Regions from separate parts of the Lysinibacillus sp. G1-3 genome, predicted to be linked through region 3. Evidence: riboswitches for the same ligand, from Rfam matches in the RefSeq annotation. Region 3 holds a riboswitch; each other region holds the start of a gene.
The links. A riboswitch is a leader RNA that binds a small molecule or an ion and turns the genes downstream of it on or off. The one in region 3 is predicted to bind cobalamin.

Region 1: linked by a shared signal. The riboswitch ahead of ACVYAD_RS11270 (ribonucleoside-diphosphate reductase subunit alpha) and the one ahead of ACVYAD_RS24190 (FecCD family ABC transporter permease) in region 3 are both predicted to bind cobalamin.
Region 2: linked by a shared signal. The riboswitch ahead of ACVYAD_RS07735 ((2Fe-2S) ferredoxin domain-containing protein) and the one ahead of ACVYAD_RS24190 (FecCD family ABC transporter permease) in region 3 are both predicted to bind cobalamin.
Region 4: linked by a shared signal. The riboswitch ahead of ACVYAD_RS10450 (hypothetical protein) and the one ahead of ACVYAD_RS24190 (FecCD family ABC transporter permease) in region 3 are both predicted to bind cobalamin.

What each region holds. Positions count from the first base shown of each region.
Region 1 is NZ_JBWHYQ010000009.1:111,418-119,323, reverse strand. Features, by position in the region: gene ACVYAD_RS11275 (ribonucleotide-diphosphate reductase subunit beta) at 1-132, opposite strand, end outside; gene ACVYAD_RS11270 (ribonucleoside-diphosphate reductase subunit alpha) at 145-2,358, opposite strand; cobalamin riboswitch at 2,521-2,708, opposite strand; gene ACVYAD_RS11265 (hypothetical protein) at 2,819-3,502, opposite strand; gene ACVYAD_RS11260 (ECF transporter S component) at 3,499-3,993, opposite strand; gene ACVYAD_RS11255 (bifunctional adenosylcobinamide kinase/adenosylcobinamide-phosphate guanylyltransferase) at 4,383-4,775, opposite strand; gene ACVYAD_RS11250 (histidine phosphatase family protein) at 4,724-5,323, opposite strand; gene cobS (adenosylcobinamide-GDP ribazoletransferase) at 5,296-6,072, opposite strand; gene ACVYAD_RS11240 (bifunctional adenosylcobinamide kinase/adenosylcobinamide-phosphate guanylyltransferase) at 6,112-6,687, opposite strand; gene ACVYAD_RS11235 (histidine phosphatase family protein) at 6,700-7,314, opposite strand; gene ACVYAD_RS11230 (pyridoxal phosphate-dependent aminotransferase) at 7,596-7,906, opposite strand, start outside.
Region 2 is NZ_JBWHYQ010000006.1:104,483-112,388, forward strand. Features, by position in the region: gene ACVYAD_RS07715 (energy-coupling factor ABC transporter ATP-binding protein) at 60-896, opposite strand; gene cbiQ (cobalt ECF transporter T component CbiQ) at 893-1,666, opposite strand; gene ACVYAD_RS07725 (energy-coupling factor ABC transporter substrate-binding protein) at 1,670-1,942, opposite strand; gene ACVYAD_RS07730 (energy-coupling factor ABC transporter permease) at 1,944-2,690, opposite strand; cobalamin riboswitch at 2,836-3,020, opposite strand; cobalamin riboswitch at 3,247-3,428, shown strand; gene ACVYAD_RS07735 ((2Fe-2S) ferredoxin domain-containing protein) at 3,568-3,939, shown strand; gene cobJ (precorrin-3B C(17)-methyltransferase) at 3,944-5,614, shown strand; gene ACVYAD_RS07745 (sirohydrochlorin chelatase) at 5,629-6,525, shown strand; gene cobK (precorrin-6A reductase) at 6,522-7,283, shown strand; gene ACVYAD_RS07755 (precorrin-8X methylmutase) at 7,296-7,906, shown strand, end outside.
Region 3 is NZ_JBWHYQ010000033.1:4,100-12,005, reverse strand. Features, by position in the region: gene ACVYAD_RS24200 (NADPH-dependent FMN reductase) at 1-178, shown strand, start outside; gene ACVYAD_RS24195 (biotin transporter BioY) at 327-923, opposite strand; cobalamin riboswitch at 1,090-1,281, shown strand; gene ACVYAD_RS24190 (FecCD family ABC transporter permease) at 1,542-2,588, shown strand; gene ACVYAD_RS24185 (heme ABC transporter ATP-binding protein) at 2,595-3,380, shown strand; gene ACVYAD_RS24180 (DMT family transporter) at 3,836-4,150, opposite strand; gene ACVYAD_RS24175 (DMT family transporter) at 4,150-4,503, opposite strand; gene ACVYAD_RS24170 (TetR/AcrR family transcriptional regulator) at 4,574-5,152, opposite strand; gene ACVYAD_RS24165 (hypothetical protein) at 5,301-5,471, shown strand; gene ACVYAD_RS24160 (endonuclease Q family protein) at 5,545-6,711, shown strand; gene ACVYAD_RS24155 (S-layer homology domain-containing protein) at 6,907-7,906, shown strand, end outside.
Region 4 is NZ_JBWHYQ010000008.1:184,479-192,384, reverse strand. Features, by position in the region: gene ACVYAD_RS10460 (tyrosine-protein phosphatase) at 1-214, opposite strand, end outside; gene ACVYAD_RS10455 (ABC transporter substrate-binding protein) at 772-1,743, opposite strand; gene ACVYAD_RS10450 (hypothetical protein) at 1,748-2,287, opposite strand; cobalamin riboswitch at 2,483-2,672, opposite strand; gene ACVYAD_RS10445 (hypothetical protein) at 2,923-3,471, opposite strand; gene ACVYAD_RS10440 (C40 family peptidase) at 4,076-5,260, opposite strand; gene ACVYAD_RS10435 (ABC1 kinase family protein) at 5,660-7,648, opposite strand.

The sequences.
Region 1 (7,906 bases), on a different contig from region 3:
ATATTTAGGATATGCCCAGTTAAAACGCACATCGTCCCAGTTTAAAATGTTAGAAGAGCGTCCGTTCACAATACCTGTTGAACGGTTTGGTGCTTCTTTATCCATAATTTGTCGTTTTGTAATAGTTGTCATTGTTACTTCCTCCTAGCTCGCGCAAGACTCACATTCTAGTAATTCTACAGACGTTGAGCGTACATAATATGTCGTTTTCACACCGCTCGCCCAAGCATTCATATGCAATGCTAGTAAATCTTTTGCCTTAATCGTATTTTGAACGTATAAATTAAGTGAAATGCCTTGGTCGATATGACGTGCTCGAGCAGCATTTTGCTTGATTGTCCAATTTTGATCGATGAAATAAGCAGATTTATAATACCAAGTTGTCACAGGTGATAGATCCGGTACCGTTACTGGAATTTTGTAATCCTTCTTCTCTTCTGAATAACTCTTTTGGAAAATAGGATCAATCGTAGCCGTACTACCCGCTAAAATGGATGTTGATGAGTTCGGTGCAACCGCCATAACATAGCCGTTACGCATTCCTTTTTCAGCAACCGCGGCGCGTAACGCATTCCATTTATTGCTGTCGTAGCCACGTTTTTCAAAATACGCACCAGTATGCCAATCTGAGCCTTCAAATAATGGGTAGGCTCCTTTTTCACTTGCCAAATCGTTAGAAGCGCGAATCGTTAAATACGCAATTTCTTCATATAGCTTGTCCGCAAATTCTACAGCTTCCTCAGACTCCCATTGAATTTCTTTCAATGCTAATAAATGATGCCAGCCAAATGTTCCAAGTCCAATGCCTCGGTAGCGTAAGTTCGTACGCTCTGCTTGTTTTACTGGAATTGTATTTAACGCAATAACATTATCTAACATACGTACTTGAATCGGAATTAATTTTTCTAAAACTCCAGCCGGTACAGCTCTGCCTAAATTAATAGATGATAAGTTACATACAACGAAATCGCCAGGCTTGCGACGTGTTACGATGACATCATCTTCTAGAGTAATAGACTCAAATTCAGTCGCTGACATGTTTTGGAATATTTCTGTGCACAGGTTCGAGCTATAAACCATTCCCTCATGCTTATTCGGATTCATGCGATTTACTTCATCTCGATAGAACATAAACGGCACGCCTGTTTCAAGCTGCGAGCGCATAATACGTTTCATAATATCAATAGCTGGTACGACCTCACGACTTAATAATGGATTCGCAATACATTCTGCATATTTAGTACGGAAAGTGCCATCACCTTTTTTCTCATCGTAGAAATCCTCTAGTGAAAAGCCCATAACTTCTCGTACTTCATGTGGATCAAATAAATGCCATTCCCCGCGCTCTTCAACCGTTTCCATAAATAAATCCGGTAAGCATAGCCCTGTGAAAATATCATGGGCACGTAAACGCTCATCCCCATTGTTTAAGCGTAAATCTAAAAACGTAAAGACGTCTTTGTGCCAAACATCTAAATAAACAGCAATAGCTCCTTGTCGTTGACCTAGCTGATCGACTGAAACCGCCGTATTATTAAGCTGTTTAATCCATGGTAAAACACCACTAGATGCGCCTTTAAAGCCTTTAATTGATGAGCCACGGCTACGAATTTTGCCCATATAAACACCAATACCACCACCGTATTTCGATAATGTTGCAACATCTGTATTCGTGTCATAAATACTTTGTAAACTATCATCTACTGTATCGATAAAGCAACTAGATAGCTGGCCATGTGTTTTACCTGCATTCGATAATGTAGGTGTTGCCACTGTCATATATAAATTACTCATTGCCCAGTAAGATTCACGTACTTTTTCTAAACGATTTTCTGTTTCATCCTGCATAAGGGTCATCGCAATGACCATCCATCGTTCCTGTGGTAGCTCTACTGGTGATTTCGTGTAATCACGGACTACATAGCGGTCCATTAATGTTTTTAAGCCAATATACGTAAACAATTCATCTTGACTTGATTCTAAATAGGAAGCGAGTTCTTGAAGATCCTGCTCACTATATTTTGTTGTTAAACTTTCATGATACAAACCAGCTTCTGTATAGCGTGCTAATTGTTCCGGGAAACATTTATAAACATCTTGCACTGAAACGCCACGGCGCATTGCAAATTGATCATATAGTTTTTCTAAATAAATTTGAGCTGCGACGAATGTCCAGTATGGCTCCTCCTCATCAATCAGGCTAAGCGTTTGTAAAATCATCGCATCCGCCCATGCTTCAAATGTCGCATTGTCGTTTTTTCGTAGCCATCGATCCGATAATCTTACAAAACTTTCGAGTTCATCCTCCGTATAACTTTTCTTAAGCTTAGCAATTTGCTGTTCGATTTGAATTGTCATGTATACATTCTCTCCCTTTCTTTCTCCAGCAACACAAAAAGCGATCACGCAACACTTATCGGTTACGTGATCGCAGTAAAATCGGAAATGGAAATGAAGGACATGCACACTAAGAAGTGGACAAATCTCTCGCCTCCACTTCTCAATCCCCGAAGAATGTGTTGCTGTCTTGAACAAATCGGCAGGTCTCCTGGCTCATGCTTCCTCCAAATGATGGCCTTCCCGTTCTTTACAGTGGCCTATTCATCATTTGTCAGCACTTACAGTTGCGGGGACAGCTTCGGCCTAAGATGACTCTTTTCCGAATTCCCTTTTAAACCATATTTGGTACCGCTCGTCCAAAATACTATATATTGTGTTTTAACTCCTAAACAAATCTAACATATAGTGTTTATAGTTGCAATAGGCGTTTTGCCCCTTGAATTTTTTAAAGTGCTACTTTTTCTCGAAGCAAGCCCGATTACAATGCAGTTTTACGTAGTTTTTCAAAATTTCTAGGAAAATATTTTTGTACTAGCTGCTCTTTTTCTGGATTAATTCCTAGTAAAACTACTGCACATGGACCAGCTGTTTTCTCAATATCTAATGCACTTTTGACCTGTCGTTCGCCAAAAAGCCGGCTAAATTCTGCTTGTAAACCTTTTGATCCAACTGGCCATACTTGCTGCACAATTCCCTCTTTCCACGCTTGAAAAATAGGTTGCAGCTGTGCGACATCTTCAGGTTGTGCAAGGATTTCATTTCCTACAAGTGGTAAACCATATGTGTACCAACTTAGTTGCTCATGCTTAGTTGCTGTACGTTTCTGCTGCTCCCCAAGCATCGTTATTGACAAGCCTGATTGTAAAGTTGGCATATTAGTCTCTGAACTACCGTCTATTTGCGGACAAAAAAGACCAGCCTCCTCAAAAACCTGGTGAATGCCTGCAACATAACGAGACCATGCAGCATCCCCTGAAAAATTAGCAAGTAAAATATGCTTTGGTAAAGCATTTGCAGCAAGCTGCTCTAAAAATGTAACACGTGCAGTAAAATATGCTGTAAGCTGATCTGGAGCAGACACAACATCTTGTAGCTTTTCGCCAATTGCAGCGGCATTATCGGTTGTCGCAATGAGCTCACCTATTTTTATTGCATTTCTCAATGTACTCGACCTTCCTTACGCACAAACACCTTCGACAGAACTGGCATCGCCACCGCAACGATCACTAGATTAATGAGTGTTGCCAGTGGAAGACTAGTCAATGACGTCCAGTAAAACGCCGGACTAATAATAAAGTAAAATGGTATAGGTGCCACGACACCATTTAAAATAAGTGCTACAGGCCATTTCCAGAAATGCATGCCTTTTTTATGCATAACCCCAAAGATCCATACAACGATAAACATTTCCACTGCGATAATTATATGTAGTGGTCCAAAAGGAAAGCCAGTAGTTAGGGCTGAAATAAAATGCCCAATGACTCCCGCAACACCAGCTAATACTGGCGATAAAAATACAACGCTCAAAAATGCCGGTGCAGAGTCAAGCGCAGCAGTTGTAATAAATGTTGGAATTTTAATGACTGCACCTACTGCACAAATTGCCGCTACCATGGCAGTGAGCGTCAATTTCATCAATTTTTGTCGATCCATTCCATTCCCTCTTTCCGTTAAATTTTTTCAAAGCGTGGGGTTGATTTCCGTTCCGGCTGTGCGCTTTATCGCTGACCCTTCGCTTTCGCGCAGAGCTTCCTGGGGGCGTCGGGGCAACAGGATGTTTTTTCGCGAAATCGTAGTGCTAACGTAGCGACAGCAGAGGGGTTTTGATTGTGCGAAAGCGCAGCGACAGCAACAGCATGATGTTAGTCACGAAGGCGTTATCACAGGATGTGATGGTTTTAGCCTTCATTCCTCAATATCGCTGATCCCCAAGGAGTCGACCAGCCTCCACTCCAATCAACTTATATACAAAGCATGCGACTTTGCAAATGTCATCCCACTTTTGTGAAGTGTTTTACAAACTCTGCAAGCAAGTCACTATATCATTTGATTTGTTCCCCAATACCGTACCAAATGCGTACGACTTGTTCGGCTTCAGCAAACAATGCTTGGTACAAACGCCCACATGTATCACGTAATAATCGTGCCTGTTTGTCCATCGGCACAACACCACGCCCCATGTCGGTCACAATTATATACAAGGCACAATTTTCTTCAAGGGTCTTTAGTCTTGTCAAAATAGTTCTGACAAGAGGTTCATCATCCTCAAGGTCTTGTGTTACGAGCCATTTCTCTATGTTTTTAATTACTAGTACATCACAAGTAGGAGCGCCATCAGGTAGAGTGCCATCCACTAGCTCAACGTTTTGACCTGTAAGTAATTTCATGACATAGTCGGTTTTTCCACTATAGGCTCCTCCGATAAAGACATGCATCTTGCTCCCTCCTCCCAAGCCTTTCTTGAAAACGTTAAAGAAAACATTTTATCATGCGGTGTTTGATAGGACCAAAAAGGTTGCTCAGTTGGAGCAAAGGCTACGAGTAGCGCTCGAATAACCCCGCCATGGACAACGAGATGATACACATCTTCCCCTTTTGGTAATGCAGTGAACCCTGCCAAAACACGTGCACAAAACATATCAAAGCCTTCTCCCCTTGGAGGTGGAGACTTTACAGGATCATCTAACCATGCACAATAACGATGATCTGATTGTAAGTCTTCATATGTGAGCCCTTCAAATTCTCCGAAATTCGACTCTCGAAATCTCCGATCAGACACGTAAGTTGCATTCGGAAAATATCGGACAGCGGTTTCCCTACAGCGTAGTAAATCACTCCCATACACCTTGGTGACCTCTTGATCAACAATAGAGATTAAAGATGCATCAGCTAATGAAGAATCTGTCCAGCCGATATAACGCTTTTCTAAATTTTCCTTTGTTGGTGCATGTCTCATTAAGCGCACAGTAACAACGTCACCCACAGTACAACCTCCATTCCTTCAATTGATGCACCGAGTAAATCCCCAGAAACACCGCCAAAGTTACGCACTGTAAATTGCCGAAAGACTAAAAAAGCAATCGCTAGTACTGCCATCAACACGAACGGAACAATTGTGAAGCCCGTTACAAACAACAAGCTACTGTATGCTACAACTAATGTTAAAAGCATACAGCAGATTAGTAAACCCGGCTTAATATGTGTTTTAAAAAAGTAGGCAAGCCCCTTTTCCTTTGAGCAATTAAGCGACATAAAATAAAAGCTCATACCTACTCGTGTACATAACGGAATAAATACAAGCATCCACAGTTCAAACTTTTGCTGTACGAATAATTCGTGAAGTATGACAAATTTACCAAGCACTAAAAATAGCACTGAAAGCACACCAAATGCACCAACACGTGGATCATCTAAAATTTCAAGCCGCTTCTCTCGATCTCGATAGGAAAAATAAGCATCCCCCATATCAATAAAACCGTCTAAATGTAGTCCACCAGTAAATATGGCAAATAATCCGATAATCACAAAGGCAAGTAAGACCTCGCTACTAGCCGTCCATTCCGTTAAACCATAGATCACCGCAGCCACTGCCGTACCCATGAGTGCCCCTATCCATGGCAAAAAGGCGAACATCCCTGTAATTGTTGCCTTCGTTAAAGGAATTTCTTTATGTACTGGCAAAACTGTAAAAAATTGAAACGCAAGTTGTATGCTATGCCAGATATTTTTCATCGTCTTGCCTACCTTCTTTTATTTTCAAAGCATCATTCATTATTTCCATTTCTTAACGACACCATAATTGATTTCATACGCCTCATCCGCTTTAGACACGAACCATTGATGTAATTCCCCAAGCATTTGCCGGTATAACTCTACTTCCTCGTTCGTATAGGGTGGCTCATCAAATAATTCGTTTGAGACGATAAAAAACGTCACCCTTTTCTCAAGTAACGTCTCTACCGCCTCTTTTAAAACCTCAAGTTTCTTTTCTAAACATCCAGGTTGTTCCACACAGGGAGCTCCCGCGTCAAAACCTTCGTAAAACGCATTTGTTAACCACGTCGTAACACAGTCCCATAACACGATATCTCCATCAGTCAGTTTATGCAAAGTATTTGCGATTTCATAAGGTGCTTCTATCGTCAGCCACTCGATATTTTGCGCCTGTCTGTCTGCCTGATGTCGAATGATCCGCTTCTCCATTTCACGATCCAACGCTACGCCGGAAGCAATATAAATAAGCCGCTGTGCTTGCATAGACTCTGTTTGATAGTGAGTAACTGCCTCTTTTTCAGCAAAGTGGGATTTACCACTGCGTACTCCCCCCGTAATGAAAATCAGTGGCAATGGTTTCCCCTCCTATAGTAAATGTTGAATGTTACCGATCTCTTGAACGTGCCATTGTTGATCGACTTGTTCAATAATCGTTACACTTGTACCATTAATAAATGGCTCTGTCCATAGCTGATCGACCCTTCGCCCTAAAATAGCGTTAATGATACACTTAATCGTTACCGCGTGTGACACAATTAAAACAGTATTCTCGGGATATTTTTCTGCTATTTTCTTTAACGTAAACATCGCTCGTTCAGTTACCATACCAAAGCTTTCCGTATGGGTTGCAACGAATTGTCCAGGATAATCAGTATATAATTCATAATCCGGATGAGCAATCACGATGTCCTTGACTTTTTTCCCTTGCCAATCCCCTAAAAAAATCTCCCGTAAATTTTCCTCATCATAGACTGGAAGCTGTCGATCAGCTAGAAGAATTTGCATCGTTTCCTTCGCACGACCACTTGAACTGCTATATGCCGCTGTAAAATTAATATTTTTCAAATGATCACGAAGTTTTTCTGCATGTAAAATACCATTTACAGATAACGGCGAATCTAACCATCCTTGTAGCCGTTGTTCTTTATTCCACATTGTTTCGCCATGTCTTACTAAATAAAAAGTCGTCAGCTTTCTCACTCCTTATTTGCAATCAATTATGCCTCGGCATAATTACGTCCGGAATCGGCTTTGTGCTTAGGCCTGCACGATGTCGGTCATTTCGGTAATGCCACAGGACGTGGCGTGTTTACCGATGCAGGTCATTTAGCCGTTATCGCATAGATGCGATGGTTTTAGGCTAACATCCCCTAAGGACTCCTTTCCAATTCTGTGACATCCGCCGGAGGCTTTGGGCCACGCGATGTTGGTCACTCAATCGTTACCACAGAACGTGGCGCTGTAGCGACAGGTACAGGTGTTTAAATACCCGTTGAATAGTAGCTTAAATCTGTATTCATATCACCATCTATAGAGGTGGAAGACTTCTGCTGAATGAAGTTAAACCACGCCTGCAAACAATTCTGTAAATACGTCATGGCTACAATATCTTTAATCCCAATACGGAACCATTCGCCATTTAAGCCCATAAAGTTTTTTGTATGACGCAGTACGACGCCCTTTGATAAACAATATGTAAAAAATGTATCTGCTTGCTGATTTTTCGGTAATGCAAAACATACATAATTCGTTACACTATTTGTCACCTGGCAACCATGTTCCTGTAAATAGC
Region 2 (7,906 bases), on a different contig from region 3:
TTGTGAAAGAGTAGTAGAATGTATTAGCCACAATAAATTTCAACTATGGACAAATTGTCTTAAAGTTGCTCTATAAGTTTGTGTAAATCTTCCTTAGAACGAGGCATTTTGATGCTTTTCTCAAATAGTTTTTTGTTTTGTAAAGCAGTGGCCATTTCGAAGACCCATGGGCGTTCAAGATGGGCTCTTTCAAGTAAATCATCTTGAAAGAACAGTTCAACGGGATCACCATTATAAATAATTCTCCCATCTTCCATAACGACTATTTGATCTGCCCATTCATAGGCTAACGGGATATCATGTGTTGCCAGTAAAATAGTTCGTTCGCCGTTTTCTAACGTAGCTAAAGATTGTAAAACTTGTGCACTATAATAATTATCTAGTCCAGCGGTCGGTTCATCTAATAAAAAAACAGAAGGTTCCATTGCAAGTACTCCTGCCATTGCGACACGTTTTTTTTGTCCAACACTTAAAAAATGTATCGGTTTATCGAGCAATGCTTCAACCTCGGTTTGAGCGATAGCCCAAGCAATTTTTTCTTCAATTATTTCAGTTGTCCAGCCAAGATTCAGAGGTCCAAACGCAATATCTTGTTTAACAGTGCCAGAAAAAAGCTGGTTGTCTGCATCCTGAAAAACAATACCAACCTGTTGACGTAATTCTTTTAATGCTTTTCTACTATAGTTGAGTGCTTTCCCTTGAAAGGATATACTTCCAGCTGTAGGCTTCAAAATTCCATTTAAATGCTGAAATAATGTTGATTTTCCAGCACCATTATGACCAAGTAAAGCAATTTTTTTCCCTTTTGGAATTTGAAGTGTAATGTCTGTTAAAGCATGAGTTCCATCTGCATAAGCGTAAGATAATCGTGTTAATTCAAAGTACAAATCTGTCATGAGAAAAAACCTCCATAAATGATGAGGAGTATAAAAATTGCTACAATACCTAGCCAATTTTTCATGTTATAGGTAATCTCCTCCTGCCAATAGACCGTCTCGCCACCCCGTGCTTCCATCGCATTGTTTAGTTCACGACTACGTTGGAACATCTCAACAAATAAAGCTGCAATCAGCATGGAGACCGAGCGAAGCCAATGCATAGGGGAGCTATATCCTAGACGAGCCTGCTGAGCAAGATGAATTTTTTGCATACTATCTAAAAAGATAAAAATAAAACGATACGTTAGTTCTACTAGCTCTACGAATAGAGTAGGCAGTCGCCATTGTCGTAGGACATAACAAATAGATTGGACTGATGTCGTAAGAATTAAAAAATACAAACAGCTTATACTGCCAAGTACGATGAAAAAAAGCTGTTGCGCTGTCACTAAGCTCACACTGCCAACAAATATTGTCCAATGATGAATAGAAATTGACCAAATAGTTGGAGGTAACGTGCTTGTTGCTGGCGCTATAGAAATTAAAATGGATGCTAAACTCGAAAGTAAAAAAAATCCGGGTAGCAATAGTAATTTTGCGTAATATTTAGCTGGGATTTTTGCACCTACAATGATAAAAGCACTCATCACAATAAATGTAATGAGTGAGATTCGTTCATCTCTCATGATAAGCGACAATAAAAGCAGTCCAAGGGAAAACGTCATTTTTTCTAGCGGATGAACAGACGCTAGTTTATTCATATAAGCATACTTATCAATGAGTAACATCGCTTAACCCTCTTTATGTTTACCACGCATTAAGCCGATGAAATAGCCAATAAATCCGGCTCCAATAGCAGCTTGGAGTGCGAATAATAAGCTTTCTATTTCACCACTTGGTGGCTCCCATAAGCTTTCAAACCAAGGCTCGTAGTTAGCATCTATTTCACCAATTGCTGCCTCCGCTTCGCCATCAGCACCTTCAAAATCTGCGCCTTTTTGAATGAAGAGGGGGATGATTGCTAACAACACAACAATTGCTAAGAGCAGTAAATTTTTTTTCATGTTAGTGAGCCTCCTTTGCCGAGAAAACGCGTAAAGCTTTTAATTCGCTCACATTGTATTTTTTTAAGAAGTTCATAACGATCACTGTTAAAATGCCCTCGCTAACAGCAAGAGGAATTTGAGTGAACGCAAAAATACTAGCAAACTTTGTAAATGAAGCTATAAAGCCTCCGACCTCAGAAGGGAAGGCGAGAGCTAATTGTACAGAAGTGACAATATATGTACCTAAGTCACCAAGCATTGCTGCTAAAAAGACAGCTACTGAAAATGATAATCCCATTTTCTGAGAGCCCTTAAAAACATAATAAGCAATAATAGGACCAGCAATTGCCATAGAAAAGGCATTAGCACCTAAAGTTGTCAACCCACCATGTGCTAAAAGTAAAGATTGGAATAATAATACGATTGTCCCGATAACACTCATCGCTAATGGTCCAAAAAGAACTGTCCCAAGTCCAACCCCTGTCGGATGTGAACAACTACCTGTTACAGAAGGGATTTTTAAAGCTGATAGTACAAAGGCAAAGGCACCAGATAATCCTAAAATCATTTTTGTTTCAGGATTTTCATCAATAGTTTTACGAATAGAACGTAATCCTAAAATAATAAATGGAATGGATAAGACCCACCAAAAAATTGCCCATTCAATTGGCAAAAAGCCCTCCATAATGTGCATTGCAAATGCACGATCTGGCACGAATAAAAATGCCAATAAGAAATAACTAAGCTTCCAACCTGAGAATTTCAAAACCTCTCCTCCTCACATTAAAATAGTTAGAATTAGTATGCGATGAAATCAAAAAAGCACTTCTCCAATTGTGGAAAAGTGCATAGCTAAAAATGCAAATAAAATTCTAATTTGCTCAGCCGCACACCTATCCTCGTAGGTTTAAACGATCACATATTTTTCGGCAGGTCTCCTGGCTTTAGTTCAACGTTTTATAGGTCTTCCCATCCTTTGGACAGTGACATTATCTATAAAACTCCCTAGTACAGTGGCGGGACCGCGCCGGACTTAAACCGGCTTCCCTTTTAAGCGAAATGATGAACAATTCGCACCGAAAAAAGATGAAGTTGTGATTTCACGACAAAGTGTAACATGATTTTCCATATATATGCTATACTTTTTAAGAAAAAATTTTTAATTGAGTGTCTATGTCGAAAATTTAGATAAATAGAAAAGGAATGTCATATTTTTCTTTTAAAAATTACTGGAAATGTCACAAATTTAGAAAGAAATATTGAAATTTTAAAAAAATAAGCTATGATAGAAACAGTTTTTAATTTTTAAAAAATAATAATTTCATATAAAACATCCATAAGTGCTTGAATATTTTCAAGATAATAGGGAAATCGGTGAGAATCCGATACAGCCCCCGCTACTGTAATAGCTGATGAAATCGCGGATGCCACTAGTGAAAACTAGGAAGGCGCGAAAGTAAAAGGAAGCTTAAGTCAGGAAACCTGCTTATGTGATGATACATGCAAACTTTTCGGAGGGAGAAGTTGAAGCGAGAGCGAGTACCTGTATATATTCGTTTTTATTTGGCTTCTACTAAACCTTTACTCTTCGTCTAGAGTAAAGGTTTTTCTTTTTCCTAAAAGCAAATGAGGGGAGAAAAACTATGACAACTTGGAATTTAGAGGGGATGAAAACACATCTTTTTATATGCAATGGTAGTAGCTGTATGAAAAAAGATGCTGAGGACATTACTCAGGCAATTCGTGATGAAATACAGTTACTGGAACTTGATAAGGAAATACATACGACAAGGACTCGCTGTAATGGTAGGTGTAAAGATGCTTGTGTTGTCATTGCTTATCCTCAAGGGAATTGGTACCGCGTGCCGACAACATCGCATGCGAAGGCACTCGTACAAGATTTAAATCATGAATCTTTACATAATGAGCATGTCTTTACTTTACGTGAAGGATCTTTACAGCGTACAGCACAAACAACAGCCATTAAAGGTATTGAAAAGGTGAAAGAGGGGTAACAAAATGGCGCAAAAAGGTAAGATTTTCGTAGTTGGCTTTGGCCCTGGAGACTTTAAACATATTACGACTCGTGCTGTAGAGGCACTACAACAAAGTCATATGATTATTGGTTATAAAACCTATGTTGAGCTTATTCAAGATTTAGTTAGTGCAAAGTCGATTATTAGTACTGGTATGACAGAGGAAGTTTCACGTGCACAGGAAGCGGTACGTCAAGCAGAGGCTGGAAGTATCGTATCGGTTATTTCCAGCGGTGATGCCGGTGTTTATGGGATGGCTGGATTAGTGTATGAAGTATTAATCGAGCTAGGATGGACTGAAGCTACTGGTATCGAAGTAGAAATTGTTCCAGGTATTTCTGCTATTAATTCGTGTGCAAGTTTACTAGGTGCTCCTATTATGCACGACGCTTGTACAATTAGTTTGAGTGACCACTTAACACCTTGGAATTTAATTGCTAAGCGAGTAGAAGCAGCGGCGATGGCGGATTTTGTTATTGCGCTTTATAACCCAAAAAGTGGACGTCGTACGAGACAAATTGTAGAGGCTCAACGAATTTTATTAGAATATCGTTCGCCAGATACACCGGTTGGACTTGTGAAAAGCGCGTATCGTGACCGTCAAGAAATTACGATGACGACTTTAGCAGAAATGCTTGAACATGATATCGGCATGTTAACAACCGTTATTATCGGGAATTCAACAACATTTTTCTATGACAATAAAATGATTACACCACGTGGTTATCAGCGTAAATATACACTTGGAGAAGAAAAACAGCCGTTACGACCACATCAACGACTAAAGGAAGAAAATGAACCATGGGCAATGAATCAAGAAACTGGGGCAGCGCGAAATGATTTTGCAACAGATCCGAATGCCAATCGTATAAAGCCCAGTTTAGCTATAACACCACAACCAAAGCCTAAAAAGTCATCCCTTGAAATGGCAACAGCAGCTCTGGCAAAGGTGAAGGGAACTAGCGCTGTGAAAGTAACATCTAAGCTCGTTCAACAAAAAATCGAATCGGTTTTTGAATTAGCTGTTAGTCCTGGGGTAGCCAATAAGTTTTTTACTCCTCAACAAATGATGACCTTAGCTGAAGTAGTTGGTGAGGAAGGAACGATGGAGTATACACCAGACCACCAAATTCATTTAAAAATTCCTACGTCTGAGCCAGGAGAGATTACAGCAAAGCTTCGCGAAGTAGGCTTTTTACTAACACCAATTGGTGACGTGCTTTCGTTAAAGGCTTGTGATTTCTGTTACGGAGAAAAAACCGATTCGATCCCATATGCGGAAGAGATTCAAGAAAAGCTTGGTGGCATGTCGTTACCGAAAACATTGAATATTGGTTTTAATGGCTGTGGTATGGCGTGTTATCGAGCCGTATTTGATGATATTGGCATTGTTTATCGTAAAAGTAAATTCGATGTTTTTATTGGTGCCAAGCCAGTTGGTCGGACAGCACATGCGGCTCAGCCTGTTGTTGAGGGATTAGAACCTGAACAGCTAATACCGCTTATTACCGACATTATCGAAGAATATAAAGCAAATGCACATCCAAATGAACGTTTGTTTAAATACTTCAAACGTGTGAAAAAGATCCTACATTTTACGTATCAGGATATGTCTTCAAAAATAAAAGTTGAGCCAGCTCCATGCGGCGACTAGTGAGGGGTAATGAGATGAAAGCAATTTTATTTGTCGGCCACGGGAGCCGTTTAGAAGCAGGAAATGAAGAGGTACGCACGTTTATCGAGCAAATGAAACCTCGTATTGATGAGCGTTTTTTAGTAGAAACATGTTTTTTAGAGTTTGCCTCGCCGAACATCGAAGAAGGTATTACGAATTGTGTGAAGAAGGGCGCTACAGAGGTGCATGTTATTCCGATTATTCTTCTTCATGCTGGACATTCAAAAATGCATATTCCAGCAGAAATCGAACATGCGCGTGAGCATTATCCAAATATTACGTTCACATATGGTCAAACAATCGGTATCCATGAAGAAATATTTGCGATTTTAGAAGATCGTTTAGCAGAAATTGGCTTTAATGCTGAAGAAGAACATAAGGATACTGCGGTTTTATTAATTGCACGAGGCGGCAGCGACCCATATGCAAATGGTGATTTTTATAAAATTACACGCCTGTTATGGGAGAAACTCCCGGTTCAATATGTAGAAAGCGCATTTATGGGGGTTACAGATCCTCGTGTTGAAGAAGGAATTGAGCGCTGTGTGAAGCTTGGTGCTAAAAAAATCATAATGCTACCGTACTTTTTATTCACTGGTATCTTAATGGAACGAATGAATGGTATGTGTAAGCAATTTAACGAAAAATATGCTGACTGTGATATTCAAATTGCCAATTATTTTGGCTATCATGATCGTTTACAAAATGTGTTATTAGAGCGAATTGAACAAGCTGTGAATGGTACATCAACAGGTATGCAAGATTTAGAAAATTATCGTGCTTATGCGGCGGTTCATGGACATGCGCATCATCATCACCATCATGACCACGATCATGACCATGATCACGACCATGAACATCGTCATCATGAAGAGGAGCCGGTGCAATGATATTCATGTTAGCGGGGACGAGCGATGCAAGGAATCTAGCACTTGAATTACAGTCAGCAGGTTACGCTGTGACAGCAACAGTCGTTACTGATTCAGCAGCCTCAAGCCTTGCAGAAGTGGGCCTATCACATTTAATCGGTCGATTAACGGCTGAGGAAATGGCGACGATTATTACGGAGCAAGGATACCGTTTAGTTGTAGATGCCTCTCATCCATTTGCTGAAGAAGCTTCAAAAAATGCGATGGCAGCAGCTGAAAAAGCAAATGTTCCGTATATTCGCTATGAACGTGCTCATGAGCATTATGCCCATCCACTAATTACGGTTGTGAAGGATTATGAGGAAGCTGCCCATGTAGCAGCGGAAAAACGTGGAGTCATTATGCTAACGACGGGCAGTAAAACACTAGCGACTTTTACAAAGGTGTTACATGGCTTAGAAAATACACGAGTGATTGCGCGTATGCTTCCTCGACTCGATAATATGGAAAAATGTGAAGCACTTGGTGTGGCACAAAGAGATATTGTTGCTATACAAGGCCCTTTTTCAAAGGAATTAAACGAAGCTCTTTTTCGTCAATATGGTGTGACATTGATGATTACGAAAGAAAGCGGCAAGGTTGGCTCGGTGGATGAAAAGCTGGACGCTGCCCTTGCATGTGGCATTGAAACGATTTTAATTGCAAGACCAAATATCAAATACGGACAGCAATATTCTACATTTGAAGATGTATTACAAGCTGTACAAAACACACTTTAGGAGGCAATTCAGATGGACTTTAAAACAGATTTCAAACCATTAACAGTAGACCCAGATAAAATTTACGATTACAGTTTCTCAATTATTGCAGAGGAAATGGGCGAGCATAACTTCTCAGAAGACGAGTGGAAAATTGTACGCCGCATCATTCACGCTTCTGCTGACTTTGAACTAGGACGTAGCGTTATTATTACACCAGGAGCGATTGAAGCAGGTATTAAATCAATTCTTGCAGGTCGTCATGTCATTGCAGATGTGCAAATGATTGAAAGTGGTTCAGGGAAAAAACGCTTCCAAAAGCATGGTGGCGATCTACACTGCTATATTGCAGATGAAGACGTTTCAATTGAAGCGAAAAAACAAAACACAACACGTGCGATTATCTCTATGCAAAAGGCTGCTAAATTACATGAAGGTGGTATTTACGCAATTGGTAATGCGCCGACAGCATTGCTTGAATTAATTCGTTTAATTAAAGAAGGTTTAGCGAAACCAGATTTAATTGTCGGAATGCCAGTCGGCTTCGTTTCTGCTGCTGAATCGAAGGAAGAGCTATTAAAAATAGAAGGTATTCCGTACATTACAAATGTTGGTCGAAAAGGCGGTAGTACAGTGACGGTTGC
Region 3 (7,906 bases):
AAGAGATATTTTATTCTCACCTGGAGTAAATTCACCATTACTTAGTGGTAATGATGTTTATATTGGCGCAGTACACACTAAATTTGATGCTGAAGGCCATTTAACAGATGAGGGTACTATCAAATTCCTAGATGTAGTTATTGATAACTTCTTAAACTGGATGAAAACATACGTTTAACAATAGAATGTCCCATTAGTATGTAAAATACTGATGGGACATTTTTAGGTTTTATAATATTTTTTGGGTTTAGAGGTTAAAGCCCCGACACTCTTTGCCTTATATATAAGTCGGAACGGAAATCAACCCACGTTTTGGTGATGAACCTTTATTTGATTGGAATTATTTTCAATACCTTTTGAAGACGGTATGCAAAAATACCCGCGAATATAGCTAAAATAATATCCTTTGGCAAAGGAGGCATCATCCAAAGCCATGCTATTTTATACGTGAAAGCATCAGGCGCACTAGCCCATAGCTTATAGGCAAAGTACATCCAATTTGTCCCTAATAAATAATTAATAGCAGTTGCAACTAATGCAGCAACTACATAGCTTTTCTTCGTTCCAATGCGTTCTACAATAAGCCCTGCGACAAATGCTGCTAATATAAACGAGACAATGAAACCAAATGTAGGACTTAAAATTTGTCCAAAGCCTCCGCTGAATCGTGCAAATACAGGTGCTCCTGCTAAACCGATGCACATATAAACAGTACAAGCGAGTGCCCCTTTTCTACTACCGAGAATAAGTCCCGCTAAAATAGCAAAAAACGTTTGCAATGTGATCGGTACTCCGCCAACAACCATGAAAGGCACAATGGACGTAATATTAGCTCCTATCATCATTAATGTTGAAAAAAGTCCAATGTATGCAATATCTACTGTTCTTAATTTTTGATGTGTATGTTCCACAATGGTTGTCATTATTTCACCTCTGAAAAGTAATGTTGATAATAATAGTGTAAGAAAATAAAGTTTTTGTGTCAACTTTATTATCGCTTTAGGTTAACGTAAAGGTGTTTCTTAACTTGATAAATGATTGATAGTATAGACTAACTATTGAAATATATGATAGAATTGTCATAATTTTAAATCATTCGATACTAATGGTGTGACATCTTATACAATGTGTCACTTAAAAGGGAAATCGGTGCAAATCCGACGCTGTCCCGCAACTGTAACGAGGAGTTCTATGATGATTTAGCCACTGTTCTAGAATGGGAAGGCAATCATAGATACATTGATTCGAAGCCAGGAGACCTGCCATTTAGTTATTCCTGTAATGCCCACGAGGATGAAAGCGATTACGGACAATAGTAGAAGAAAATCTAACATTGTTTAATTTCTTTCAGCAGGTGTCCAAATACACGCTGAAAGACGCGATTATGCCAAGCATAATTGATTCTAGGGTATTTCCATGCGCATTTGCATGGAATACCCTTTTTTCTTTCATTTATCTTCGTACTGCAAATATTAGCAGAGTATCAGCTACAATTACGGCTAGATGAAATTAATGTTTAATGATTAGGAGTTAATAAAAAGATGAATAGAAAATTTATGTTACTTTCGATGCCCCTTCTACTACTACTTATTATTTCAATGACAATTGCAATTATGGTTGGATCGGTTTCCGTTACGCCACTTTATGTATGGAAGGTTATCCTTTCTAAAATCCCTATTATTCAAAGCTCAATCGAACAAGATTGGAGTCGCTCACAGGAAATTATCATTTGGCAAATAAGGGCTCCGCGTGTATTACTCGCTGCTATCGTCGGAGCAGGCTTGGCAATTGCAGGAGCAGCTATTCAGGCGCTCGTTCGTAATTCAATTGCAGAACCATATATTTTAGGGATTTCTTCTGGAGCGACGGTTGGTGCCACAGCTGTCATCATTTTAGGTGCCTTTTCATTTCTGGGCGTTTATGCTCTTTCCGTATCGGCTTTTTTAGGCTCTCTCACAGCAATGGGGTTAGTTTTCTTCTTATCGCATGTTGGCGGTAGAGTATCCGTCTTTCGACTTTTGCTTTCAGGGATGGCGGTGTCATTTATTTTATCTGCTATTTCAAATTTTATCTTAATGTTGTCGAAGCAAGAGGGGGGAATGAAGGCAGTCATGTTTTGGATGCTAGGAAGCCTAGCAGGGGCGAAATGGAGTATTCTTGTAATTCCTGCAGTCATTTTTATTGTAGTATTTGCCTTGTTATGGCTCAACTATCGCAGCTTAAATTTATTACTTCTTGGAGAAGAAGCCGCAGTTACATTAGGGGTTAACTTACAACAATTTCGAATACAGCTTATTTTATTAGTATCGTTATTAACGGGTGTGTTGGTTGCTGTAAGTGGCTCAATTGGATTTGTTGGTTTAATCATTCCACATATTGTACGGCTAATTGTAGGTTCAAATCATAAGTATGTCATACCGATTAGCGCATTATTAGGGGGGATATTCTTAGTTTGGGCAGATGCACTTGCTCGAATATTAATTGCCCCTGAGGAAATGCCGATAGGAATTATCACGGCTTTTTGCGGAGGTCCATTTTTCATTTGGCTGCTACGTCGTAACAATTATTCTTTCGGTGAAGGAGATTAAAAAAATATGACATTAGAAGCGAAACAAATATCATTCTCCATTTCTGATGAACGCATATTACATGAAGTAAATGTTCAAATAAAGGACAAGCAATTTGTTGGGTTGATCGGTCCTAATGGTAGTGGGAAGTCAACGCTATTAAAGAATTTGTACCGTTTATTAAAACCAGAAAGTGGAACAGTGTTATTAAATGAACAAGATATTCTAAAGCAATCGAGTAAAAACATAGCTAAAAATCTAGCAGTTGTGAGTCAAGAAACACCGGTCTTATTTGATTTTACAGTGCATGATTTAGTGAGTATGGGGAGAACACCCCATAAAAAACTATTGGAGTTTGATCAAGAGCAAGATTTTCAAATCGTAAAGGATGCACTGAAGCAAACGGGTATCGCTCATTTAGAGAAACGTAGCTATAGCTCTCTTTCGGGTGGCGAAAAAAAGCGTGTGATGGTTGCTCGTGCCCTTGCTCAGCAAGCACAAGTGCTTATTTTAGATGAGCCAACAAATCATCTAGATATTCAGCATCAATTGCAGCTTATGGATCTAATCCAAACCTTACAATTAACAGTTGTTGCTGCAATCCATGATTTAAACATTGCGGCTATGTATTGCGATCAAATTTATGTTTTACAGCAAGGTCGAATTGTTTGTTTTGGCACGCCAGAAGAAGTACTTACACCGACATTATTACAAGATGTATTTGGGGTTTATGCCGATATTCAAACACATCCACTGACAGGTAAGCCATATTTAACGTATATCCCAGAGCAATTCACGAAGGAAGTTAAATGATTGATACATATTGTTATGGAGAGATTTGAAAGTGAAAATGTATATAGAAAAGTGAAAGATTTGTTGTTGCTGTCGCACAGATAAACAATGCTGAGGTTTCTTTTTATCTCTAAAAATTGTGGTTGATCTTCGTTTCGACTGGGCGACTCATTGGGGATCAGCGATAGTGGAACGAAGGCTAAGAGCATCACATCCTGTGATAACGCCTTCTTGACCAACATCGTGCCGCTGTCGCTACGTTAGCACTACGCTTTCGCGCAAAAAACATCTGTTGGCCCGACGCCCCCAGGAAGCTCTGCTCTGTGCGAAAGCGAAGCGCCAGCAACAAATGTTTTAACTGTGCGAAAGCGTAGCGGCAGCAACAAAGCACCTAGTCGGAACGGAAATCAACCCCTCGCTTTGCCAAAGGGCCATAAGCTTTAGGACACATTTACTTACTTAGAATTGAAGACAAATTAAGATACTGCTTTTAAGCCTGCCACACCGATGATAATGGCGATGATACTAATAATTCGAGTCAGGTTTTTAGATTCACCGAAGAATATAATATTCACGAGAACAGCCCCAACTGTACCAATACCAATCCACACTACATAGGCAATGCTTAACTGTAGATAGTTAAAGGAGGTATATAAAAGCACAAAGGACATACCAAAGCCGCCCGCATATATTAATAAATTACGTATAGTTTTGTTCTGACTATAAAAGCGTAAACCTACAACACCGATAATTTCTGAAATTGCGGCTAATAAAACAAGTAACCAGCCCATTATGCATTAGCTCCTTTCTTTTCATCATAATCTTTTGAAGGGTTATCAGCTAAATTAAGACCAATAACACCTAATACTAAAATAAACATGAAAATTCCTTTTATCGTATTAAACTCACCATCGAAAATAAAAATGTCCATTAATGTAGTACCAATTGCACCGACCCCTGCAAAAGTCGCATAAACTGTGCCAGTAGGTAAGTTTTCACAAGCCTTCGATAAGAAATGAAAATCCAACGCAATTAAGGAAACAATAATAATCCAATGCCACCAAGCACCGGCAACATTAAAACCAAATATCCAAAACAATTCAAACAAACTAGTTAATCCAACATAAACCCAATCTTTTTGCATAGTTATTCCTTTCATTTATCCATGATTATGACTGACAATCAGTCATTTTTAGTGTAAAAGAGAACGTCACTTAGGCGTGACGTAAACCGAGTGCATGATGTAAAAAGTTGAGGAGCTCAAGCTTTTGAAGTCTAATTGTTTCTTCTTCACTGTCATCATACAAGTAAATTTGTTCAGCAGCAGATTCTACTAGACCGATAATAAGTTTAGAAGAACGTGTAGTGTTTAGAGATTCACGTATCGTTCCTTCTTGTTGAGCCTCGTATAAGAAATTATTCATCCATTCGTAATAGGGAGCATATATATTTTCCCATTCTTTCATATGCTCGGTTTGTGTAATACCAGCATAGATAAGTGCAAATACATCTCGATATTCCTCTGTTAGTGAAAATACAATATCTACTAACTTTTCAAGCCGCTTTGCAAAAGGCTCCTGTGTTGAAATACCATCGTTTATAGCAGCAATAATTTTCTCAACCATAACTTTTGCAATGGCTGGCATAACTGAAAGCCTTGATGGGAAATAAAGATAAAATGTCCCTTGCGCAATACCTGCAGCTTTTACGATATCTGAAACCTTTGTCTTTTCAATTCCTTTTTCACGAAAAACTTCAATTGCAGCTTGAATAATTTTCTCTTCTTTTGACATGGAATCCCTCGCTTTTAGCCTGCTTATTTATTATGTTACAAAATAGCTGAAATAAAGTCAACGAAAAATGACTGACAATCAGTCATTATTTTCTGTGTATATATGTTTCTTATTTAGGGAACTTTATTCGTGAAAGGATTTGATGAAAATGGAAGAGATAAAAATTGCGCAACTAAATCAGCAACAGCTTGAAAGGATTAATGAGCTAGAAAAGAACATTGGGGTGACCTTAGTAGCCTATGATTCTTCAATATTGCCATCACAAGGCTCGGGTGCCTTTGAGTCAAATAATAGCACTAACAGCAATCATCCATCATAATTACGAATAAAATGCCTTGCAGCAATGTGAGGTTTTTTTATTTCACTTAAAGAGTGGATAGGGGGTTACAATGATGCAGGATTTCTATGCAGATTTACATATTCATATTGGACGCACTTCAAGTGGACGTGCTGTTAAAATAACTGGCAGTAAAACGTTAACGCTAGCGAGAATTTTAGAGATTTCAAGCGCAAGAAAGGGACTAGAAATTATCGGGATTATTGATTGTCATTCACCAGAAGTAATGGATGAAATGGCTAAGATGATAGAACAGGGTGAACTGAAGGAGCTGGAACAGGGAGGACTTCGTTTTCAAGAAACTACACTTATTCCAGGTTCTGAAATTGAAGTATATGATCAGCATTGCCTTGGACCCATCCATGTGCTTGCTTATTTTCCAACACTTTCGCTTATGAGGGAATTTTCAAACTGGATGTCTAATCATATGAAAAATATCCATTTAAGCTCTCAGCGAATTTATTGTGATGGGCTAACATTGCAGCAAAAGGTTCATGAATTAGGCGGTCTTTTTATTCCTGCCCATGTCTTTACACCATTTAAAAGTTTGTTCGGTAAAGGTGTACATCGTAGTTTAACAGAAGTTTTTGACCCTCAGCTTATAGATGCGATAGAGCTTGGGTTAAGCTCCAATACTGAAATGGTGAGTAACATTAGAGAACTGCAAGCATATACATTTGTTAGCAATTCTGACGCACATTCACTTGGGAAAATTGCACGTGAGTATCAAAAATTGAGACTATCAAATGCAAATTTTACAGAATTAAAGATGGCGCTTCATGAGCAACAAGGTCGAGCAGTAACAGCCAATTATGGTTTAAATCCTTTGCTTGGTAAATATCATCAAACCGTCTGTGCAAAATGTGGTGAGCAGCTCAGCACCGCTGCAACAATTTGTACAAACTGTGAAAGCACGCAAATTATAAAAGGGGTTGCAACACGCATAAAGGAGCTTTCAGAGCAAGTAACTGATAAACGTGCACGACCACCATATATTCACCAAGTACCACTAGAATTTATTCCAGGATTAGGGCCGAAAATGATGGAACGATTAGTACAAGCATTTGGTACAGAGATGAACATCTTGCATCGAGTTACGCTAGAACAACTCGAACAAATCGTGCCACATAAAATTGCCAAGATGATTGATTTAGCAAGAACGGGGCAATTGGTAATTGAAGTTGGTGGTGGCGGCATTTATGGGAAGGTTCAGCTGGAATAAAAAAGGTTCATCACCATAGGCGCAGTTCACTGATCCCCAAGAAGTCGCCCAGCCGGAACGAAAACATGGCGTACATTTTAATAAACGTCATCCTAACTTTTGGTGATAAACATTAAAAATAATTACGCTTTTTTAGCCCATTTCCATCTCCTGTATATTAAAATAGTAATTAGTAAAATTTGGAGGAGTGAGGGTGTGCAATTATCAAAGAAATTTCGATTTTTAGCGGCTAGCATTCTGGCATGTCAATTAGTAGTACCAATAGGTGTAAATGCGGAGGAACAAAGAGACTACATAGCGCCAAGTTGGGTAGATCAAGCAGATTATGTAGCACTGGGTGATTCCTTAGCACACGGTATGAATGAGGTTGGTATGATCGGGTTAGGTTACACGGATTTTGTTGCACAAGCTTTACAGCAAGATGGTTTAATTACTTCTTATAATAAGGGTTTTGCCAATTCAGGCTATACAACGAGTGATGTATTAAAGGATATACAAAATAATGTGGAAAAGTCAGTGGTAGGATTCGGTTATCCAAGTGAGAAGGTAAAGGTTCACACATCTATTAAAGAGGCTGAAATTATTACACTAACCGTTGGTGCCAATGATTTAATACCTATTTTAGAAGAGTCTCAGACAACAGGCATTAATGCAGCAATGATGCTAAAAGCTTCCCAGGGAGCAATAAAAAATATTGCTGCTATATTAGAAGAAATTAAGAAGCTTAATCCGAATGCTCAAATTTATGTGATGGGCTATTATAATTCTTTTCCTTACTATAGTGAGGATGTACAGCAACAATTTAAAATGCTATTAAAAGTTATGAATGCAACGATAAAAACGACTGCTGAAAAAGCGAGTGCCATTTTTGTACCGACATACAATATTGTAGCAAAAGATGTTCCAAGCTATTTACCAAACCCTGATAATATTCATTTAAGTGAAGCAGGCTATTTAGCAGTAGCGAACGAGGCGTTTTTACCAGCGATTAAAACAAGTACGTTATGGGATGTATCAAAAACGATCCAAGCAAACATGATGGATAGTACAACGGTAAAAATAAGCTGGCAGGAAGCAAAGGATAATGTAGGTGTCACTAGTTACAAAGTATATGTAAACGGTAAACTAACATTTACACAAGATGCTGCAATAAACGCTATAACGTTGGATAATTTAATAGCGAATACAGCATATA
Region 4 (7,906 bases), on a different contig from region 3:
TTTGAGCCTCATGGTTGTCTCGATAATCAAAAATTGTTTTCACACCTAACGTTTCAAAGCGCTCTTTATCTGATTTCGTCATTTTACCAAGTGCTGCTGAGCGATAAATCAAACCATTCTTAACAGCACGCCCATCTCTCGACTTATAACCACCCATATCCCGAAAATTATAAACTTCCTCAAACGGAATAATATTCATATCAAACTGTTTCACTGACTACACCCCTCCCTGTTAGTAAGCATACTTATCTCTATTTTATAGAACAATTCGATATAATACCAATTTTCGCACTAGGGGATGTCATATACTTCTTAGACCAACGAGAGATTTATTTGGGGGTGTTTCTCTATTGGGGCAGAGCAGTTATCCACTTTATTCTTTCTCTTTCTCAACCAAGCGGAACAGTTATCCACTTCACCCGTTCTCTTTCCCACCTAAGCGGAGCAGTTATCCACTTTACCCGTTCTCTTTTCCACTCAAGCGGAGCAGTTATCCACTTTACCCGTTCTCTTTCCCACCTAAGCGAAGCAGTTATCCACTTTACCCGTTCTCTTTTCCACCCATGCGGAGCAGTTATCCACTTTACCCGTTCTCTTTTCCACCCAAGCGGAGCAGTTATCCACTTTACCCGTTCTCTTTTCCACCCATGCGGAGCAGTTATCCACTTTATTCTTTCTCTTTCCCACCCAAGCCGAGCAGTTATCCTTTTTATCCATCAAAAAAGCTGCCCTTGATAAAGGACAGCTCAAAACACTATTTTTCAATATCAATTATTTAAATAACTCAGGGTATACTGCTTTTGCGATTAACTCAACAGCTTCGCCAATACGCGGACCTGGACGACTTGAAATATCATTATCTATATAATAAACCGCTTTATTTTGAATGGCCGTGATTAAATTCCATCCATCACGAGAAAGGATTTCTGCTTCTGGATTTTCCACATAGTTTTTGTTTACTGTTGATAAAATGACATCTGGGTTTTTCGCAATGACATCTTCCTCAGATACCTTTTTCCAGCTTTGGAGGTCATCAAAAACGTTTTTAACATTTGCAACATTTAAAATTTCTTGTTGGAATGTACCAGAACCAGCTGTATATATATCTGGCTTTGGACTAATTTCTAAGTAGATTTTTTTTGGATCTTTCACATCTTTAACTTTCGCTTGGACATCTGCAATTTTAGCTTTAATATCTTCATTTAACTTTTCGCCTTTATCTTTGATGCCCATAACCGTTGCAACTTGTTCGATATCCCCATAAACATCATCAAATGATTTAGCTGACTGAATGGCAAACACTTTAACACCCGCATCTTCAAGAGTTTTTAATGCATTTAAATTGTCAGCATCTAATCCAGTTGTATAGGCAATAACAACATCTGGCTGTAACGCTAAAATACGCTCACTATTGAATATTTCAGAATTAGAGACGCGCTCAATTTTTTGCGCTTCTTCTGGATACGTATCATACACAGTCGCACCAACTATTTTATCACCCACACCTAGAGCAAATAAAATCTCTGTATTACTCGGTTGTAATGAAACAATAGTTTTAGGTACTGCATTAAACTCAACTTCTACACCACGGTCATCCTTAACTTTATAGCGAGTAGTTTTCTCAACTTGTTGATCTTCTTTAGAAACAGCATCTTTATTTGTATCTTCTTTCGTGCCACAGCCAACTAATACAAGTGCCAACATCAACACAGAAAGCCATTGTAGCTTAAACATTTTCTTCATTTCATTAATTCTCCTTTTTCTTTTTCATCGGGTATGACTTACTAATAAACGGTATTTCAGCAATACCAGCATGCTGATTCATATAGACAGCCATTACAAAAAATACATTGGCTAGCAATCCTAAATAATCAAAGAGAATAGCTGGTACTTCGCGTTCTTCAGATACTTTGTGCAAAACACGGTATGATTTTTTCGCTTCACTACGACATAAATGTAATACAGAAGCTGCATCTGTTCCTTGAGGTAATACAAAGTTTTGTATTTCCTCTTTAACATGACTAACATAGAAATCATAGCGATCACTAAGCCGAGTCAAATCATCTTCGGTTACAGCTAATTTACCTCGAACCGAGCCATTTACATGGTAAGCCATTGGCAAAATGGCTAGTAAATCAACTGCTACTACCTCTACCGTTTCTTTTTTAACCGCCGCCAATGCTACACCAATATGTGTTGTTAGGCTATCCGTTCGAATTTCAAAATCTACTGTAGATGCCTTTTCACGCATAAATGGATAACAAGAATAACGTGCATCTTTTTTCAAATATAAATCCCCGCTTTCCTTCATGAAAAATTCTTACCTTAATAACACCTCGGCTTACACCAGGTGAATTATAAGCGCATAAAAAAACGTTGTTCCCACTCCTAAGGAAACAACGAAAAATAGCATAAATAGTGTCGCATAAATACGACATAGCCTATGTATTTGCCGCATATTCTCCTAGCTTCCGAAGAGTTTCTATACGTTCAAACAAAGGTCGGTCTCCTGGCTTGTACAGCTCACTACGTTCATAAAAAACCTTCCCATCGGATAATTCGACAGTGGTATATTTTTACGACTTCTGTACTTACAGTTGCGGAAACAGCTCCGGTTTTTCACCGAATTCCCGATTATGCTATAGTTTAGCACCTTTATTCTGCAAGAATTATTCACTTGTTATGCAGTTTATCATAGATTGATAGGAAAAAATAGCTGTGGAATTTTAGAATAAACAACGATGGATAAAAATCATGCAGGTATTACCGTATGCACGCGGATATATTCACTGCCCCATTGGGTATTCATCCTGCTCGTGCAAATATTTATTATGCCTCATAAATTAAAGCATTTAATTTTTTTATACGTTATAAAAACTATTTCTCATAATGAAAGAATTTGCAAAAAATAGTCATTAACTTTTATCGGATGGCATTTTTATATTTCTTTTTGGATTTAACATCTTTCTCTTCCTCAATTAAACGCTGTGCAATTTTTAGTAGTTTTGGGTCATTTGTTGCATCGAATAGCTTTTTAAAGGATACAATAATATCATAGCGTATTAATGTCGGGTGCTTTTCGTCTAAGCATGTTTGATATCTTTTAGCCAAATATGATACGACTAAATCTCTTTGTACCTGCCCCGCTAAGCCTATTTTCCAAATCGCCTGTAAAGTATGCCTCACAGTGACTGTTTCTTCATCATACGTTACTGCCCAAATCTTTAAGAAGTCCTCTAATACTCTTTCTTCAGGATCACTTTTTGCTGCCAGTGCGCATAAAAATTGTGCAGCACTTGCACGTATATGTCCATTTTTGTATGTAAGAGTTTGAACTAGTTGTTCCCAAACTGAATAGGTCCAATCAACTGGTTCCTGCATAATTTTCATTAATTCTTCGTATGATTTGTATTGAATATCACGGTCACGCTCTGTTAAATTACTAAAAAGTTGCAAAATCTCTTTTTCCATGATTCATCCCTACCTTTATTGTTTCAGAACGTAAAAAATAGTGTACTTGTAAGTGTTATCTCATTTACCATCATGCGTTACTTTGCTACTACAAAATAAAAGCCTCATATAATTGTAATTTCAGAGCAAAATCCCCGATTGTATATTTCAAAATTATCAGAAATGACATTCATTATGCAAGAATCTTTTCTTTTAGCTATATGAAGATAGAGGAATACTCGTTAGGATTATCATTGGAGTTATCTCACTTATTAGCCTTCGATTGAGTCCAAGCAAAATACGTAATAACAAAAAATTGATGCTAATTCTTTTTTCGGCTGTATTATCATTTTTATAACTGGGGCTATAGTTGTAAAAATATCTACCTATGTAAATTTATTCATTACAAAAGTTATTTTACTCATTATTGACCGAGTAGTCGAGCCTAAATTAATGAATAACATTATATGTTTGCCTAATAGGTTTAATCGTAGAATCTTAACTATAGTTTAAACAGTTGATAATTTCCAGTACCGCCAAATAATGAAAAAAGGTTATCTTTGTAATTTCTTTTACAAAGATAACCTTTTCGCTATTTAAATCGTCTATATAATAGTACGGCTTATTAAATACGACCGAAGCCTACTAAATATTGATTCCACCAATCAAGTGATTCAATGACAACACCTTTATTTTGAGCATCAATCATTGTGTTGTTCCCTAAGTAAATACCTACATGCGCTATACCCGAACCATAGCTGAAGAATACTAGGTCACCTACACGTGCTTCACTTGCTGAAATACGTTGTGTTGCTAAATATTGTTGTGATGCTGTACGTGGTAAAGATACGCCTGCTTGTTTGTAAGACCATTGTACAAGACCTGAACAGTCAAATCCTGTCGATGGGTTACTACCGCCCCAAACATAGCTACGACCTAGGAATTGTTTCGCAACTGAAATAGCATCACCTGAAGATGCAGTGCCTGCTCCTGAACCAACAACCACATTTTGTGAAGATTTTTCATTGTTAGCTTTGCCACTATTATTAGCATTGCTATTGCTATTATCGTTAGTGTTAGTGCTAGTGTTTGTTGCTTGTACAACTGGAGTAGCTGCTTGAAGTGCACGTAAACGAGCTGCCTCTTCCTCTGCTGCTTTACGTTCTGCTTCTAAACGCTCTTCTTCTTGTTTCGTTGCAATTTGTGCTTTTAATGCAAGAGATTTTGCTTCATTTTCAGCTTTTTTCACTTCCATTTCGCTTTCCTTCTGTTGAAGCTCTTGGAATTGCTTTTGAAGCTCTTTTTGTTTTTCATCTAATGTTGTTTTTTGTTTCTCTAAGCTAGCCTTATCTGCTTCTTGTTGATCTACTAATTCTTGGTCAGCATCCATTAATGTTTTTACCGCTACGACACGGTCCATTAAATCTGCAAAACTTTTTGATTCAAGAACAGCGTTTAAATAAATACCTACAGTATTATCTTGAGCTTGATATGCAGCCATACGGTCACTTAAAATCGCTGAACGTTGCTCAATACGTTTTTTAGTGTCTACAATATTTGCATCAACTTCTTTAATGTCCGCCTGTACTTTGTTAAATACTTTTACTTTTTCATCGATCTCTTTTTGTAGGTTTTTTAGCTCTTCGTGTAGCTTTTTAACCTCTGTATCTATTTTAGCTTTCTTATCAATCATTTGTTGAGATGTTTCTTCTGCGTGCACTTGAGTTGGTTGAACTGTATTAAATAATAAGCCGCCCGCTAATGCTAATGCTAGCACCATCGACTTACGCCATTTATTGCGCTTACCCACGTTATTCTTTCCCTTCACTAGTCAATTTCGTTCGTAGAATTTTAATGTACTCATTGGAACGATTTCTTTTATTTTTTCTTATATTTTATTAGCCTTTTAAAGTTTAGCACTATTAGCATAACTTTTATACTATTTCGCGCCTTTTTAATGGTTTAGTAAAACTCGCAACATTCTTGTAATATTTACTTAAATCCCGATAAATTCTACAAAATTACGTTTTATTCTACATATCAACGTTTTTGACTACTTTACCCTTAGTCCTACTCTCTGTTTTGTAATGTTTTTGTAATATTTCTAGAAAACATTTTTAACATAAAAAAAGGTAAGGGAACATTTTCCCCTACCTACAAATAATGTGTAACCATAAACAAAGATTGATTTCTCTCCAAGTTGGCGCTTCTATTGCTTCATGGCACGAAGCGCTTGGATAGAAAGCCGTACTAACAGAATGGCACATAGAAATAACCCTAAGTATGCTGCTGTATTTAAATAGATCGCATACGTGTCATGAATAAATTGTGAAATGGCTAAAAGTGCTACTGAAATAATGCCAAAGGTAATACCAACGAGAAGTAAGACGAAACGGGAAAACAGATTGGTAATAAAACGAGCATTATCCTCATCTGAAAAAACATCGTGATGTAAGATAATTTTCCCACTTTCTACACGTTGAATAAGCTGGTCGACTCTTCTTGGCATTTTGCGCAATGTCGGAATAAGCATGGATAATTCTTCTTGTAAACGTTCCTTTGTTGCCATCGGTTCTTTAAATGGCTTCAGGAAGGATGCCCGCATATATGCGGATGAAAAATCTTTCGCTTCCGTAAAAATATCAAAGCTTGGGTCAATTACCCGTAGTGTGCCATCCAGTGTTACTAAGGAACGCAGTGCTAAACCTACTGCGGGATAGAAAGCAAGACCAAAATCACGAACAACTGTAAATAACGCATGTATCAATTCCTCTGTCGGAATCCGATCCACGTAAGAGATTTTCAAGAGAATTTGATCTATGGCTTGCTCCATCTTTGCACGGTCTGCATGGCCCGAATTTTCAACCAATAGTGTTAAGCCATCATATAAAACACTTGCATCATTTAGCTGAATTCCCATTAAAAATAGCTTTAAACCCTCTTGCTGTGTAGCTCCCAAACGGCCAACCGCTCCAAAATCAAGCAGTATTGGTGTGCCATCCGTCTCATCAATATGAATATTCCCCGGATGTGGATCTGCATGGAAAATACCAGAAAGAAGCATCTGCTCAAAGAAGGAATATAAAACAGTCCGTGCAAACTGCTTACGATCACTTTCAAATTGGTTAAATTCAGCTATAGCATTTGCAACACTTTTTCCTCGTACATATTCCATGACAATAATATTTTCATTACAATATTCTGTATAGATTTTAGGAATCCGCACCTTATAATCGCTTTTGGCAAGTGCCTTTGTCACCTGCAATGTATTTCGAACCTCAATATCTAAATGGATTTCCTCGCGTAATCCATCTGCAAATCCTTTTGCAAGTTCTCGAAAACCAAGTGACTCAGCCCATGTAGACTTGTTCGAAAGCCAATTAGCGAATTCCTCCAAAATGTCGAGATCGTCTCGCATAATCCCCTTCACTTCTGGACGCAGTAGCTTTACCACGACTTCATCAAAATTTTTCAATCGCGCCTTATGTACTTGTCCAATGGATGCTGCCGCAATAGGCTCCATTTGAAAGTTTGAAAATATTTCATTCATAGGCTTCGGAAGTGAATCTTCTAAAATTTGTGTTACCTGTTCTGGTGGTAAAGGCTTCACACTATCTTGTAGCCTCTCTAACTCGGCAATAAAGATAGGAGAAAATAGTTCCTTACGAGTGGAAAGTACTTGACCAAATTTAATAAATATCCCACCACATTGTTCCAAAGTTACTCTTAAAGCAATGGCAAGCTCTTTTTCATTTTCACGTTGTCTTGCGTATTTAATCGTTTGAACAACGCCATTTGTCACCGCTATTTTCAATACATGACGCAAGCGCTTTTGTTGTCGCCAGTAGCTTCGAAGGCGCATGAATAAATTTTTTTGCCCATTACGATGATCTGTAGCCCTCATACCGCTTGGGTCGAAAAGCTCAAAAACGAGATAGAGCAACATCGAAATTAGTAGCATGCTACCAATCCAAATAAGTGTGCTGACCTCTGTCACTGTTTGCATCATCGGTTCGTATAAAAAATCTGTATGACGTAAATACGTATACCAATAAACGAAGGACGTTAGCGTCACACTAATGACTACAGAAAGAACCCTACGTATAAAATTAATATTTGAACCAATTAATCGGCCACTGACAAAATAAATAAGTCCTGATACAACAATGATTTGGATTAAAAATTTCAAAAAAATCAACAGCGTCACCTCCGATACCACTTCCTAATACCGCTAGTATAACAAATGTAAGGCTCATCATCCTTACGCAGGGGTCACTTCCCTCCCTTAGAAGGCTCTGATTTCCGCTACGTGCTACTCGCTTTGTCGCTGACGCTTCGCTTTCGCGCAGAGCAAGGCTTCCTGCGAGAGTCGAGTAGCCCTTTGCTACAATCAGTTAAAATAGTCATATTTTACTGATATACCCAACTTTTAGTGATAAGCAAATCCGGTTACTTA